One region of the Glutamicibacter sp. ZJUTW genome, then DNA from elsewhere that is predicted to be linked to it. Evidence: predicted binding sites of a transcription regulator. Region 1 holds the regulator's gene; each other region holds the start of a gene.
What was found. The regulator LexA, encoded in region 1, represses DNA repair genes until DNA is damaged. The targets are predictions, from matches to a motif close to TCGAACANNTGTTCGA.

Region 1 (3,525 bases):
GATCGCCGTTGCCTGGGTCACGGCCGACAGGTGGTACGGCAGCCGCACCAAGCGGATGGCATCGGTGACCTCTGGCGCGGCGGCCAGGTAGCCGACGCGTGCGCCGGCCAGGCCGAATGCCTTGGACATGGTGCGCGAGACGATCAATCGCTGGCGGCCTTCAAGCAGACTCAGTGCGGACTTGGTGCTGGCCAAGGAGAATTCGGCGTACGCCTCGTCAACGATCACCATGCCGTTGTGCTCGCTCATGGCTTCGTACACGGCCGTGATGACATCAAGGCCAAGGGCGGTGCCGGTGGGGTTGTTCGGCGAGCACAGGAACACGATATTCGGCTTGTGCTCGCGGACCTGCGCGGCTGCAGATTCGGCGGACAGGGTGAAATCCTCGGCGCGTTCACCGGCGATATAGGTGGTATCAGTACCACTGGCCAACAGCGGGTACATGGAGTAGGTGGGGCCGAAGCTCATCACGGTACGGCCTGGACCACCGAAGGCTTGCAGGATCTGCTGCAGGATTTCATTCGAACCGTTCGCGGCCCAGATGTTCTCCTTGGTGAGCGAGTGGCCGAGGTAATCGGCAAGAAGTTCACGAAGCTCGGTGAACTCGCGGTCGGGATAGCGATTCAGAGTTGCCGCTGCCTTGGCCACTTCCTGGGCAATGGCGTCTACGACTACCGGTGGCAACGGATGGGTGTTCTCGTTGACGTTCAACTGGATCGGCACGTCAATTTGCGGTGCGCCATAAGGGGATAGCCCGCGGAGATTCTCACGCAAGGGCAGCTGACTCAAAAGTTCACTGCGGTCATTCACGCATCAAGTCTACGTGCGCAGCGAGCCCGCCAGTGAATCCGCTACGGCTGCAGGTAACAAACTCTAGACAGCGGGGGAAGCTAGCCGGCAATGACCGGAATCGACAAGGTATCTCCAACCTGGATTTCGCTGCCGTCCAAGGCGTTGAGCTCCGCGATGTGGCCAACTGCGGAAGTCACGTCGTAACCGGTGGCATAGTCGCGAGCCAAACTCCATAGCGTATCCCCGGGGATCACGGTGACATCGATGGTTCCAACCCCAGCAGGATCTTCTGCCGCGGCATGCGCGTCAGAGGCGAACATGGAGAAGAAGAAAGCAGCAGCGATCGTGAGTGCGAAAACGGGCATCCCCACCAGCACAGCCCAACCGCGGCGGTTGATGCGGATTTTCAGCGGCGCTTGGGTCTGATCTGAGTCAAGTGCGACGGTAGCCATGACGTTGTCTCCTCAAGAAATTCAAGTGATGCGAATTTTTATTCGAAAGAACGGATTCGAAAACTTGTTCGAACCTCGTATATCTGTTCTAACAGAGATTCGCGGAACTTGTCCAGAAGTTTTCGAACAAATCTTTGAAAGAAGCTCGCTTATCTACTAAGATTTCGAAGTAGACGAGCAATGAAAACATCTCACCATCTAGCTCCGACAGTTTGGACACGCAAACTTTCGAATGATTGCTAGGGAAGGCAAAATCTCATGTCAGCATCACAACGCACTCCCCGATCGAATGCACGTTCGCTGACGATTCGCCAAAAGAAGATCCTTGAGACGATCCAGCGGTCTATCGGCAAGAACGGTTATCCGCCATCGATGCGTGAGATTGGCGACGCTGTCGGACTCAAGAGTCTTTCGAGCGTGACCCACCAGTTGAGCCAGTTGGAAAAGCTCGGCTATATCCGTCGAGACCCACGCCGTCCGCGCGCGATGGAAATCCTGCTTCCGCTGCAATTGTCCGACGATGCCGAAAAGGCCGAGGTCTCGGAGCCGGTCGAGCCGGCTGCCAGCGAAGACGCCAAGATCATTGAGCTGAGCACTTCTGCTGACACCACCATGGTTCCGCTGGTTGGCCGTATTGCTGCTGGCGGTCCGATCCTGGCAGAACAGTCCGTCGAAGATGTTTTCTCGTTGCCTCGTCAGCTCGTGGGCCACGGGGAACTGTTCATGCTCAAGGTTTCCGGCGATTCAATGGTTGACGCCGCGATTTGCGATGGCGACTGGGTAGTTGTCCGCCGACAGCAGACGGCAGACAACGGCGACATCGTCGCAGCCCTGCTGGACGAGGAAGCGACCGTCAAGACCTTCCGGCAGCGTGATGGGCATACTTGGCTGCTTCCACAGAACTCGCGCTACGAACCGATTTTGGGTGATGCAGCAAAGATCATGGGACGGGTCGTCTCGGTCATGCGCTCACTCTAGATTTCGTGTGGATATTGCGCTGGTGCTTGGCACCAGCGCAATTTTCGTTTAATCAGCTACTCGCCGGCCTCGAGCTCGATCTGGGCGGCCGCGGCGAAGATCATCCAGCGCTGGACTGCCGCCGAGAGCCGGCGCGGTTCCTGGTCGATCAGATGGCCTGCAGTTGCCGTGACCAGTTGCCTGGCCTGCTCCCTGCTTGGTGCTTCCAAGCGGTGATCTTTCGCGGCGAGGGCCAGATACCGGCACAGGATTCCGGCAAAAAGGTTCCCGTCTCCCCCGCGGTTGAACGCGAGTACTCGGGCCGCGGAAGACAGCGAGTGCGTGGTCGCATCGATCAGCACCTGGGCGTGAGCCAGATCGGCTGGCTCGCCAAGCTCAAGCAACGCGCCTAGCACCGTGCCCTGGTTATAGGTATAGATCGCTGGCTCCACCGTATGCCCCTGGCTGGCCAACCGCAGCCCGTCCAAATACAGCCCACGCTCGGCGCTGAACAGGTTCTTCTCCAGCCATTGGAGAACCTGCCGTGCGGTGTCCTTCTGTCCGGTTCGGCCGAAGAACAGTGCCGCCGGCGCATTGGCCGGCGTATTCTTGAAATCCCGTTTTTTCGACCAGTACAGGCCGCCGCCCAGCACCTCGTCCATGCCAGCTTGAAGCTGTTCTCCCAGCACCCGCATTGCAGTCTGAGCAGCGTGGTTTCCTTCTCCCCTCACGGCCAGCGTGAACTGCGCCAGACGGCCGCTGGCCAAGGCAAGCCACGCCATATCGTCGAAGAAGTAGTTGGGCAGCATCCCGAAGTTGCGAATTCGAATGCCACGCAACAGATGATTGGCCCGGGCCAGCTCGGCACGCGCCGATTCCGCGTCGCCTGCGGCCAGATAGGAGTGGCCGTCATCAATGATGGCATCCAGATAATGCGCCTGCCACCAATAGTTCCACTCCGAAAACGGGTGCGCGCAGCCATTGAGATCGCTGAGCAAGCTTCCGTCGCGCAACCGGTGCGCCCTGCTGTAGCTCTGCCCAATCCAGGTTCCGGGCAGCCGCAAGAGGCGCCGTCCGAAACGCTGGTGGGTGTCGATGGCGGCTTGGTGTGCCAATTCCTGCATGGACTCCATGGTGCCTTCCGGTTCACGCGGCATCAGTTCTTCTCACAGACCTTAGTGCATATCCAACCATCCTGCTGATAGTGCTTTAAGTACTTGAGCTGCCCCAAGTCCAAGGACAGCTCAAGTTCATGCTCTGGCTGCGGCTATTTCCCGTCCGGGTTCAAGCGCTGGAGAACTCCGGTGATGACCTTCTTGTCGAC
Region 2 (3,525 bases), 1.8 Mb from region 1:
GCCAGCATCCCTGCCACGCGCTCCGGGTCCTCGGTTCGGATCTCGGCGAAGTCGAAAGCCGTGGCTTCCTGGGCCCCGGGCAGCGCCTCCAGCTCCAGGGCCGAATGCTGGCCACTGCCGGCCAGCAGCCCGGCGGCCTGGGACTGCAGCCACTTCAGCGAGCGCAGTCCGTCGATTGCGGTCCGCTCGACATTGGACTGGCGGAAGACGTCATTGAAGATCTCCAGGGAGACAATGCCTGCATAGCCGGATCGGACCAGGTGGAGCATGAACTCATCCAGCGCGAAACCGCCCTGGCCCGGGAAGAGCCGGTAATGCCGCGACCAGGAGAGGATGTCCATGGACAGTACCGGAGCGTCGGCCAGCTGCACGAAGAAGATCTTCTCGCCGGGGATCTGCGCGATCTGCGCCGGGTCATCCCCGCGCGAGAGAATGTGGAAGCTGTCCAGGCACAGCCCGAAGTTCGGCCGGTCCACACCCTGCACGATGCGCCAGGAATGCTGGTAGGTGTTCACGTACTTGCCCCAGGCCAGCGCCTCGTAGGCGATGCGCACGCCGTAGCCGGCGGCCAGCTCGGCCAGCTGGCGCAGCTGCGCGATGAACAGCTCATCATTATCGATGGTGGCGGTGGCGACGTTGGAGCACAGCAGCACCAGGTCCATGCCCAGCCGGTTCATCAGCTGGAACTTGGCTTCGGCGCGATGCAGGTTGGCCTGCAGCTGCGCTTCGGTGACGCCCTCGAAGTCGCGGAAGGGCTGGAACAAGTCCAGGCCCAGCCCCAGCCGGTCGGCCATGGCCCTGACTTCTTCCGGGGACATCGGGCTGACCAGCAGGTCCTGCTCAAAGATCTCGATCCCGTCGAATCCGGCCTTGGAGCAGGCCAGCATCTTCTCTTCCAGTGTTCCTGACAGGCATACGGTGGCGATTGATGTGCGCATCAGCGTCCTTCTTCCAGCATGGCCAGCAGGTGCGCGCGCATCCGCGCGGCATCCGGCTTGATTCCGGTAATGATTTCGAAAGCGTCCACCGCCTGGCCCACGGCCATGTGCCCGCCGTCCAGGACCTGGCAGCCCAACGCGCGGGCGGCGGTGATCAGCTCGGTGTCCACCGGGCGGTAGATGCAGTCGGCCACCCAGTGATGCGCAGTCAGCGCCGCGATATCCAGCGGCAGGCCCGGGTGGTGGTGCATGCCGATCGGGGTGGCGTTGAGCAGCCCGTCCTTGCCAGGCAGCAGGCCCGGCACCTCATCCGGGGTCGCGGCGAAGATCTGCGCCTGCGGGAAGTGGCTGCGCAGCTCGGCCACGCGGTGCTCGACCCGCTCCGCGTCCAAATCCACGATGTGCAGCTCGGTGGTGCCCGAGTCCAGCAGCGCGTAGGCCACGGCGGCTCCGGCGCCGCCGGCTCCCAGCTGCAGCACCTTGGCCAGGTTGGCTCCGGGCAGCCCGGTGGCCAGGGCGCGGGCGAAGCCGGAGGCGTCGGTGTTGTGCCCGTAGAACTTGCCGTCCTCGATGAGAACGGTATTCACCGCGCCGATCTTCCGCGCGCTGTCCGAGATCCCGTCGAGGTGCTCGAGCACCAGCTGCTTGCAGGGGTGGGTGATGTTGAAGGCGTTGTAGCCCAGCTCGGCTCCGGCGGCCAGCAGCGTCCCGACATCCTGCCCGGGCCGTTGCAGCACCGCGAGGTCGATCGGCCGGTACAGGTAGCGCAGGGATTGCGCGTCGGCTTCATGCTCGTGCATGGGAGGCGTGAGCGAAGGCATCACGCCCTCGCCGATCAGTCCCACCAGGAACGACTCGCTGGGTGTACTCATTTTCGTCGCTGCCCTTCAAAATTGGCATCAGGTCTTGCCCTGTTTGTGATTTGCATCTACTGTAAACCAATGAACACATTCCGAACAAGTGTACGGAATGCGCACACTTAGGACGAGTTCCCCTCCAAACCACTCGATCAGGGAGTATCCCGATGCAAGCTGCACACCAGGCAACGGCGCCCGACGGCACCGGAAGCCCCAAGCGCACTCCAGTCAAGGCGGCCGTCGCCAGTTTCATGGGAAGCGCCGTTGAATACTACGACTTCTTCATCTTCGGCTCCGCCGCCGCGCTCATTTTCCCGCATATCTTCTTCCCGGATACTTCCACCAACGCAGCGGTGATGTCGCTGGCGACCTTCGGCTTCGCCTATGTGGCACGCCCCATCGGCGCCATCTTCGTCGGGCACTTCGGCGACCGCGTCGGCCGGCAGAAGGTGCTGATGTTCACGCTGATCCTGATGGGCGCCTCCACCTTCCTGATCGGCTGCCTGCCCACCTTCGACCAGGTCGGCTGGCTGTCCCCGATCCTGCTGGTCTTCGCCCGCCTGTGCCAGGGCCTGTCGGCTGCCGGCGAGCAGGCCGGGGCCTCCTCCATGTCGCTGGAGCATGCGCCGGACCACCGCCGCAGCTTCTTCACCTCATGGACGCTGACCGGCACCCAGGGCGGGCAGATCCTGGCCGCGCTGATCTTCATCCCGGTGGTCGCCCTGCCCGATGAGATCAAGTACGGCATCGGCTGGCGCATCCCGTTCTGGCTCTCTGCCCTCGTCGTGATCGTCACCTTCTTCATCCGCCGCTCGCTGCACGAAACCCCGGAATTCGAGGAAGCCAAGAAGAACAACGAGATCGCCAAGCTCCCGCTGGCGGTGCTGCTGAAGTTCCACTGGAAGGACGTGCTGCGCGTCATCCTATGCGCCTTCATCGCCGCGGTGTCCACCGTCTACGGCACGCTGGCCATCTCCTACGGCAAGACGATCGGCAACATGGACGAGTCCATCACCCTATGGCTGGTGGTAGCTGGCAACATCGGCGCGCTGTTCACCCAGCCGCTGTTCGGCATGCTGGCGGACAAGATCGGGCGCAAGCCGGTATTCATCTACGGCGCACTGGGCTCCGCGGCCTTCATGCCGTTCTACCTGCGCTCCATGGAAACGGATAACGCGCTGGCGCAGTTCGGCCTCTCGGTGCTGGTCTTCTCCTGCGCCTACGCCGCGGCCAATGCTGTCTGGCCGAGCTTCTACGCCGAGATGTTCTCCTCCCAGGTCCGCTTCTCCGGCCTGGCCATCGGCACCCAGATCGGCTTCTTGATGGCAGGGTTCGCCCCGTCCATCGTCGCCGCCCTGGGCGGCCTGGAAGCCAATGGGTGGGTGCAGATCAGCATCTTCACCGCGGCGATCTCGCTGATCGCCTCCGTCGCGGCGATGACCGCGCGCGAAACCTACCGGGTGCCCACCACGGAGCTGGGCAGCAAGGTCGAAAGGGTCTCCAGCTAGGGGCAAGACCCTGCCACAGGCCCCAGCCGAAACCGGGCAGCTGCAGTTGCAGCTGCCCGGTTTCCTGCTTCAGGCGGAGTGGGACTCGTGATCCGCGGCGATCTGCAGCAGCGTCTGCTCGGTGCGGCCCAGCACCTGCGCCGCCGGCCAGATGGCGTGCAGCTCGCGCAGCAGGGCGGGGCCGTCAAAGGCGATCTCCACCAGGGTTCCGGCCGCCAGCTG
Region 3 (3,525 bases), 1.4 Mb from region 1:
CCGGTCCCGAGGATCCTGCCTGGACCAGCACCGGACGGCCCTGCGGGCTGCGTGGCATGTTGATCGGGCCCTGGACCTTGAAGAATTCGCCTTCGTGATTGATCGGGTGGATCTTGTCGGTATCGACGTACCAGGCCGATTCCTTGTCGTTCGTGACGGCGTCGTCTTCCCATGAATCCCAAAGCTTGTTGGCTACCTCGACGAACTCGGTGGCGCGGCGGTAGCGGGTAGCTGGATCCGGGGCGCTGTCCATGCCGAAGTTCTGGAAGCCATCGGAGCTGGTCACGATGTTCCAGCCTGCGCGTCCACCTGACATGTGGTCCAGGCCGGCCATCTGCCGGGCCAGGTTGTATGGCTCCGAGAAGGAGGTGGAGACGGTGCCGATCAGGCCAATGTTCTTGGTGCGTGCTGCCAGTGCGGACAGTACCGAGATGGGCTCGTAGAAGCCGTTCATCTTGATGTCGCCGCGCATCACGGTGTTGGCATGGACGATGTCGCCAAAGAAGATGGCATCCAGCTTGGCGTCTTCAGCCATCTTGGTCAGGTCGTAGACGAATTCCAGGTTGGCCAGCTCATCGGAGCGCGAGCCGTCCATGCGCCACGAGTCCTTGTGGTAGCCAGCTGGCAGCATGAAGGTGGTGAGCACCATGTGCTGGGGGTTCTTGGGAGTCATTGAAACTCATCCTTTCCTGCGAATGCGACGGGAAGCACTGAATCCATGTTTACAAGAGTCCACAAAGTAGTAAATAGAGAACTTTTGTGCCATAGCATTCAGAAAAATTGATGTTAGAAGTCAAAAACTGGTCCGCGTACCCACAGGTACGCGGACCGGCGGTGGGGTTAGGCGTTCAGCTTTGCGTCGGCCGATGCTGAGCCAGCGGTCTTCGGAGACAATGCGGCGCCTTCCGGGCTGATGCGGATTGCGATCAGTCCGATCACCAGGATCGCCACCCAGAAGATGCCAACCGCGGTGATGCCGAAGCTGACGGCCAGCGCGGTGCAGATCATCGGGGTGAAGCCGGCGCCGAGGGTTGAGGATCCCTGGTAGGCCAGCGACGCGCCGGTATAGCGGACATCGGCCGGGAACAGCTCGGAGATGTAAGCGCCAATCGGTCCGGCGAGAATGCCCTGGATGACGCCATTGCCGACGATCACTGCTACTGCGAAGCCCCAGCCGGTGCCATTGCTCATCAGGAAGACCGCGGGGAAAGCCCACAGGATACCGGCTGTGCCGCCGATGGTCAGGATGGTCTTGCGTCCGTACTTGTCCGAGAGCTTGGCGGCCAAGAAGCAGACCACGATGGTGACCATGGCCGCGTAGCCCTTGGTGTTCAGCACGAAGGAGCGGTCCACGCCTTGGGCCGCGGCTTCGGAAACGCCCCATGAGGTCAGGACGCCCTGGCAGGTGTAGAAGCCGAGCGAAGCGATCAGGGTAATGATGACGGTGCGGGAGTGGTTCTTCAGTACCAGCGAGATCGGGGTCTTGCGTTCCTGCTGGCGTTCGGCGGCTTTCGCATCCATTTCCTGGAAAATTGGGGTTTCTGCCACCTTTAGGCGGATGACCATGCCGATGATGATCAGGACTGCCGAGAAGATGAACGGAATGCGCCAGCCCCATTCAAGGAACGCATCACCGGTGGAGAAGGAGACGAAGGAAACCAGGAAGGTCGCCAGCAGGCCGCCGGCCGGAGCTCCGGCATTGGCGAAGGAAGCTGCGAAGCCGCGCTTGGAAGCCGGGGCGTGTTCCAGGGCCATCAAGGTGGCGCCGCCCCATTCGCCGCCGACTGCTACACCCTGGATTACGCGGAGCAGGACCAGGATGACCGGAGCGGCCGCGCCAATGGTTGCCGTCGTAGGCAGCAGGCCAATGGCAACGGTGGCCACGCCCATCATCATCATGGACAGCACCAGCATCTTCTTGCGTCCCAAGCGGTCGCCGAAGTGGCCGAAGACAATGCCGCCCAGCGGGCGGGCGATGTATCCGACAGCCAGGGTGCCGAAGGAGGCGAAGAGAGCCAAGCCAGGGGTCAGGTTGCTGAAGAAAACCTTGTCGAAAATCAGCGACGCCGCGGTGGCGTACAAGATGAAGTCGTAATACTCGATGACACTGCCCAAGAAGCTGGAACCGAGAATGCGGCGCAAATCCTTGGTATTGAGGGAGTCGCTGGGCTCCATTGCCTGTGCTGGGCGGTTCTGCTGTGATGAGGACACCTGAGAACCCTTCCTTTTCGCTGATGTGACTTAAGACATAGTGGCTCATTTCACTCGCGCTGTCCACTTTTTACGCATTTTAAGATCAATAATATTTTCTTGAAGAGGTAAAAACCGCGGAATTCAGCGGTTTTGAAAAATTTCTTCAGCGAATGACTTGATCTGAATCACAGAGGTTATATAAACTGATGCACAGAATATATTTTTGAACCCGCTTGGCGGGACGCCCGATAAGGAGCAGCAAAGATGAGTGCACGCACTGGAGAGCAGTACCTGGCAGGGCTCAAGGATTCCCGCGAGGTCTGGCTGGGAGATCAGCGCATTGACGTCACCGAGCATCCGGCTTTTGCCGGCTCGATCAACGGCATGGCAGCGTACTTCGACTACCAGCACAAGTATGCAGATGACTGCCTGATGGTCGATGAAGAGACCGGCGAGCAGCATAACGTCTCGCTGCTTCGTCCGAAGAACGCGGAAGACATCGCACGCCGCCACCGCGCATTCGACCGCCTGGCCCGCTACTCCAACGGCATGCTCGGCCGCACCCCGGACTATGTGAACGTCGTGCTGGCCGGCCATGCCTCGCGCCCTGACATCTTCGCGAAGTCCGGGGACCCGGTCTACTTCGAGCGCCTGCAGAACTACTGGCGCCTGGTCCAGGAGAAGGACCTGGCCCTGACCCACACCATCGTGCATGCGGCCATCGACAAGTCGGTCGGCGAGCTGCAGGGCATCAATGAAGAACTGACCCTGCGCGTGGTGGACCGCACCGAAGAAGGCCTGATCGTGCGCGGCGCGAAGATGCTCGCCACCCTGGGCCCCATCGCCGACGAGCTCTACGTCTACCCGGCCGTGCCGATCCAGAAGGGCTTCGAGGAATACGCGCTGTCCTTCGCCATCCCGGTCGCCACCAAGGGCGTGGTTTCGGTATGCCGCGACCACTACGGCGTGGACCAGCCAGTGGTGGACAAGCCATTCTCCTCGCGCTTCGACGAGCAGGATGCGGTCATCATCTTCGACGACGTGCTGGTTCCGTGGGACCGCGTCTTCATCGACGGCCAGCTGGATGTCTACAACTCCCTGAATGCCGGCACCGCCACCGGAAACACCCAGCAGCAGACCGCCATCCGCGCGTCGGTGAAGCTGGAATTCGCTTATGACCTGTGCGTGCAGATGGCCAAGGTCACCGCCACCGATACCAAGCCGGACACCGCTGCGATGCTCGGAGAAATCTACTCCTACCTGCGCATCGCCCGCGCCGTGATCCACTCGGCCGAGGTCAACGCCTCGGAATGGGGCGGCGGAGCGTTCTTC
Region 4 (3,525 bases), 530 kb from region 1:
TCACCGACCAGTTGGCCACCTCGATCGCCAAGTACGTGGCTCCCGAGCTGCGCGCCGGGCTGCGCCAGCAGGCAGCCGCAACGCTCACCGGATGGCTGACCGAATTCGAGGCCGGCAGCGACCAGCAGACCACCACCGCGCGCACCCTGGTCCGCCTGGCCCGCTCCGGCGTGGCCCCCGAGGTGCTCGATGCGTTCCTCGGCGAGCAGCCCAACGCCTACCAGGTCACCGTCGACGAGCAGCTGCTCTGGGGTTCCTACATCGCGCTGGCCGCCGCCGGCCGGCTCGATGAAGCCGCCGAAGCACGCATGCACGAGGCCGCCAAGGCCAACCCCACCAGCGTGGCGCAGAACTCAGTACGCACCGCACTGGCCGCCCGCCCGGACCCGCAGGCCAAGGAGACCGCCTTCGATACCGTGCTGATGGCCCGCGATGAGCAGGGCGAACTGTCCAACGACGCCCTTTCGGCTACCGCGCTGGGCTTCACCCTGGGTTCGGCCGCACTGCTGGCCCCATTCGAGGAGCGCTACTGGGCGGCGATCCTGCCGGTCTTCGAGACCATGGGCATGGAATTCGCCACCCGCGTGATCGAGGGACTGTATCCAGGCCACCAGGATCTCCAGGGCTCCATCGAGCAGAACAAGGCGCTGGCCACAGCCACCACCTGGCTCGAACGCCACGAGGGCGCCCCGGCCGCACTCAAGCGCATCCTGCTGGAGGAACGCGCCGAGCTGCAGCGCTCGCTGCAGGCCCAGGCCCACAGCCGCGCCAGCCGCTAGCCGATAGCCGCTGGCGCTCCAAGCCGGCCCGCTGCTTCATCAAGCAGAGGGCCGGCTTTTTGCCGCCTGAAACGAAGCAAGGGCCCGTTCTCGATGCGGAATCGAGAACGGGCCCTTGGATCCTGCCGTCTTATGGAACGCGTGCGGTCCACTGCTCGGTGGCGAATTTGGCAGCCGCCAGCTCCTGCGCCGCCTGGCGGGATTCGGCATCCAGCTGTGCCGGCTTGGCACCGGTGCGCTTGGCGAAGGTGCCCATCATGACCTTGATGATCTCCATGCGTTCCAGCTGGGTCTGTGACTTCAGCGGATCAACGCGCTTGACCGCCGAGGCGATGCCCTTGTCGGAAATCTTCTCGCGGCCGATCCGCAGCACCTCGGTCATCTTCTGCGCATCGATGTCGTAGCTCATCGTGACGTGGTGCAGCATCGCGCCATTGGCCAGGCGCTTCTGCGCGGCCCCGCCGATCTTTCCGGCCGGGGTGGCGATGTCGTTCAGCGGCTTGTAGTGCGCCTTCAGTCCGATGCTTTCCAGCGCTTCCATGACCCACTCATCCAGGAACGGGTAGGAATCGGCAAAGCTCATGCCGTCCACCAGTGATTCGGGGGCGTACAGCGAGTACGTGATGCAGTTGCCGGCTTCCATGAACATCGCCCCGCCTCCTGAAATGCGGCGCACCACCTTGATGCCGTGCTTTTCGGCCTGCTCGATGTCGACCTCGTTCTTCAGCGACTGGAAGGAACCAATGACCACGGCGCCTTCGCTCCAATCCCAGAAGCGGATCGTCGGCTTGCGCGTGCCCTTGGCGATTTGCCGGGTCAGCACCTCATCCAGCGCCACCTGCTCGGTGATGGGGATGATCTCCGGGCCCAGGATTTCCCACTCGTGATCTTCCCACTTGGTGGCATGGCCCAGCGCGCGACGTACTACGCGCGCAACGGCGTCCTCGTCGAATCCGAACATCACTGCGCCTTCACGCAGGTTCTCGATCACCGCCGTGCGAATGGTACTGTGGCTGGCATCGGTTGGCAGGCCGCGGATCGCATCATTCAGGTCGTCGAGCGCGTCGTCCGGCTCCAGGAAGAAGTCGCCATTCAAGGACACTTCGGTGATCACGCCGTCGGCGGTATCCAGATCTACAACGACTAATTTGCCACCGACTACCTTGTATTCACCATGATGCATCATGGTTTCATTCTATCCCCGGCCACCCGCGAGTCGAATCCGGGCAGCGGTGGACTCGACGGTTTCCGGTCGACGAACACCCCAACGATAACAATCGAATCAATTTTCGAAAAGGCGTCCACAATCCGCGGATTTCCGGGCCAAAATGTCCGACCCCAGCCAGAGAATTAACTATGGCTATACCCGACTTCATCCAAGACGACGATGACGAGCATCGTCTGCCGCTGCTCCCGGCCGGCACCCGCACAGAATCCCACAAGGATTCTTTCTTCAGCGATCGCATCGAACATCAATTGTTCTGTGGTCCTGTGAAACGCATGGCCGATGAGCTTTACGACGCGGGGCCGCTCAATGGCCCTCGCGACGCCCTCGAACGGCTGACAATGATCCAGCGCCTGCAGAGCAGCCTTGATGCGCTGACCTCAGTGCTGCTGGCCGACTCAGCCGAACAAGTCAGTGAATCATTGGCCGATACCATTGCCACGCAGGACTCGAACACCGAGGAGGAGGAACGCGAAGCGCGACGAAGCGCAGAATACTACGGCATCGACCGTGGCAGCGATCAGGTGATCAACTCCAACCTCATCGCGGAAGCGTCCGTCGCCCTGCGCGAGAGCCCGCGCAAGGTAGCCAAACGCATGTTCCATGCCAAGGGACTCCGCTACGTTTGCAAGGACACTCTCATGGCCCTGGCCGCAGGCGAGATCACCGTTAAGGCTGCTCACGACATTGTGAAGTACGCACAAGACTTGCTCCCAGAGCAGATCAGCCAGATGCAACACCTCTTATTGCCCATGGCCAAGACAGCGTCGGATGACGCTATATACCAACGCGCGCGCCGATTCCATGACCGGATGCGCCCCGAGTCTGCCGAGCAAAGGCGCAAGAAGTCCGAGGAGCATCGCAGGCTTACGTTGCAGGATGACGAGAACGGAATGTCCACGCTCAAGTACTGCAACAGCGCCGCTGTGGTTCATTCAATCAAGAACTCCGTGAAATGGGTGGCTGACCAGCACAACGATCCGGAGGATCCCCGTACCCGGGAGCAAATAGAAGCCGATGCCTTTGCCGACATCATCCTCAATGGCTGGCCAGGCCATGAAGGCACACCCCTGAAACCTCGCGTATCCATTACTATTCCCGCGGTCGAGATGCTGGCAGATCCTTCCAGGACCGTGGCCGATCTGGAAGGCTACGGTCCCATTCCGCTGGGCGCCGCGCTGCAGTTGGCCAAGGATGCGCCTTCGTTCCAGCGAGTATTGACCGACCCGTGGACTGGCGCCGCAATAGATGTCGAGCGCAGGAGCTACCGCCCGTCCCAGGGCCTCAAGGATCTGCTGAGGAATCGAGATGAGCATTGCTGCTTCCCTGCCTGCCGCCGTCCAGCAGATCGCTCCGAGATTGACCATATTGACGACTGGGCCCATGGAGGGCACACGACCAGGGAGAATACCCAACTCCTGTGCAAGCAGCATCAAATGTTCAAACACGCATTGGGCTGGAAAGTTGTTGCTCGGCCCGATGGGTCAAAAATGTGGGTGACACCGCATGGCCTGAATTCCA

Region 2: the regulator LexA is predicted to act here: its motif matches at 1,891-1,906, upstream of F0M17_RS13980 (shikimate dehydrogenase).
Region 3: the regulator LexA is predicted to act here: its motif matches at 2,405-2,420, upstream of F0M17_RS15840 (4-hydroxyphenylacetate 3-hydroxylase N-terminal domain-containing protein).
Region 4: the regulator LexA is predicted to act here: its motif matches at 2,057-2,072, upstream of F0M17_RS08025 (HNH endonuclease signature motif containing protein).

The regions. Positions count from the first base shown of each region.
Region 1 covers NZ_CP043624.1:1,170,861-1,174,385, reverse strand. Annotated here, with positions in the region: gene F0M17_RS05555 (histidinol-phosphate transaminase) at 1-810, opposite strand, end outside; gene F0M17_RS05550 (LysM peptidoglycan-binding domain-containing protein) at 891-1,244, opposite strand; gene lexA (transcriptional repressor LexA) at 1,503-2,222, shown strand; gene F0M17_RS05540 (glycoside hydrolase family 76 protein) at 2,279-3,358, opposite strand; gene F0M17_RS05535 (ATP-dependent DNA helicase) at 3,469-3,525, opposite strand, start outside.
Region 2 covers NZ_CP043624.1:2,973,763-2,977,287, forward strand. Annotated here, with positions in the region: gene F0M17_RS13975 (bifunctional sugar phosphate isomerase/epimerase/4-hydroxyphenylpyruvate dioxygenase family protein) at 1-938, opposite strand, end outside; gene F0M17_RS13980 (shikimate dehydrogenase) at 938-1,810, opposite strand; gene F0M17_RS13985 (MFS transporter) at 1,963-3,303, shown strand; gene F0M17_RS13990 (LysR family transcriptional regulator) at 3,373-3,525, opposite strand, start outside.
Region 3 covers NZ_CP043624.1:3,375,008-3,378,532, reverse strand. Annotated here, with positions in the region: gene F0M17_RS15850 (LLM class flavin-dependent oxidoreductase) at 1-673, opposite strand, end outside; gene F0M17_RS15845 (MFS transporter) at 841-2,211, opposite strand; gene F0M17_RS15840 (4-hydroxyphenylacetate 3-hydroxylase N-terminal domain-containing protein) at 2,458-3,525, shown strand, end outside.
Region 4 covers NZ_CP043624.1:1,701,546-1,705,070, reverse strand. Annotated here, with positions in the region: gene pepN (aminopeptidase N) at 1-779, shown strand, start outside; gene F0M17_RS08030 (biotin/lipoate A/B protein ligase family protein) at 910-1,965, opposite strand; gene F0M17_RS08025 (HNH endonuclease signature motif containing protein) at 2,136-3,525, shown strand, end outside.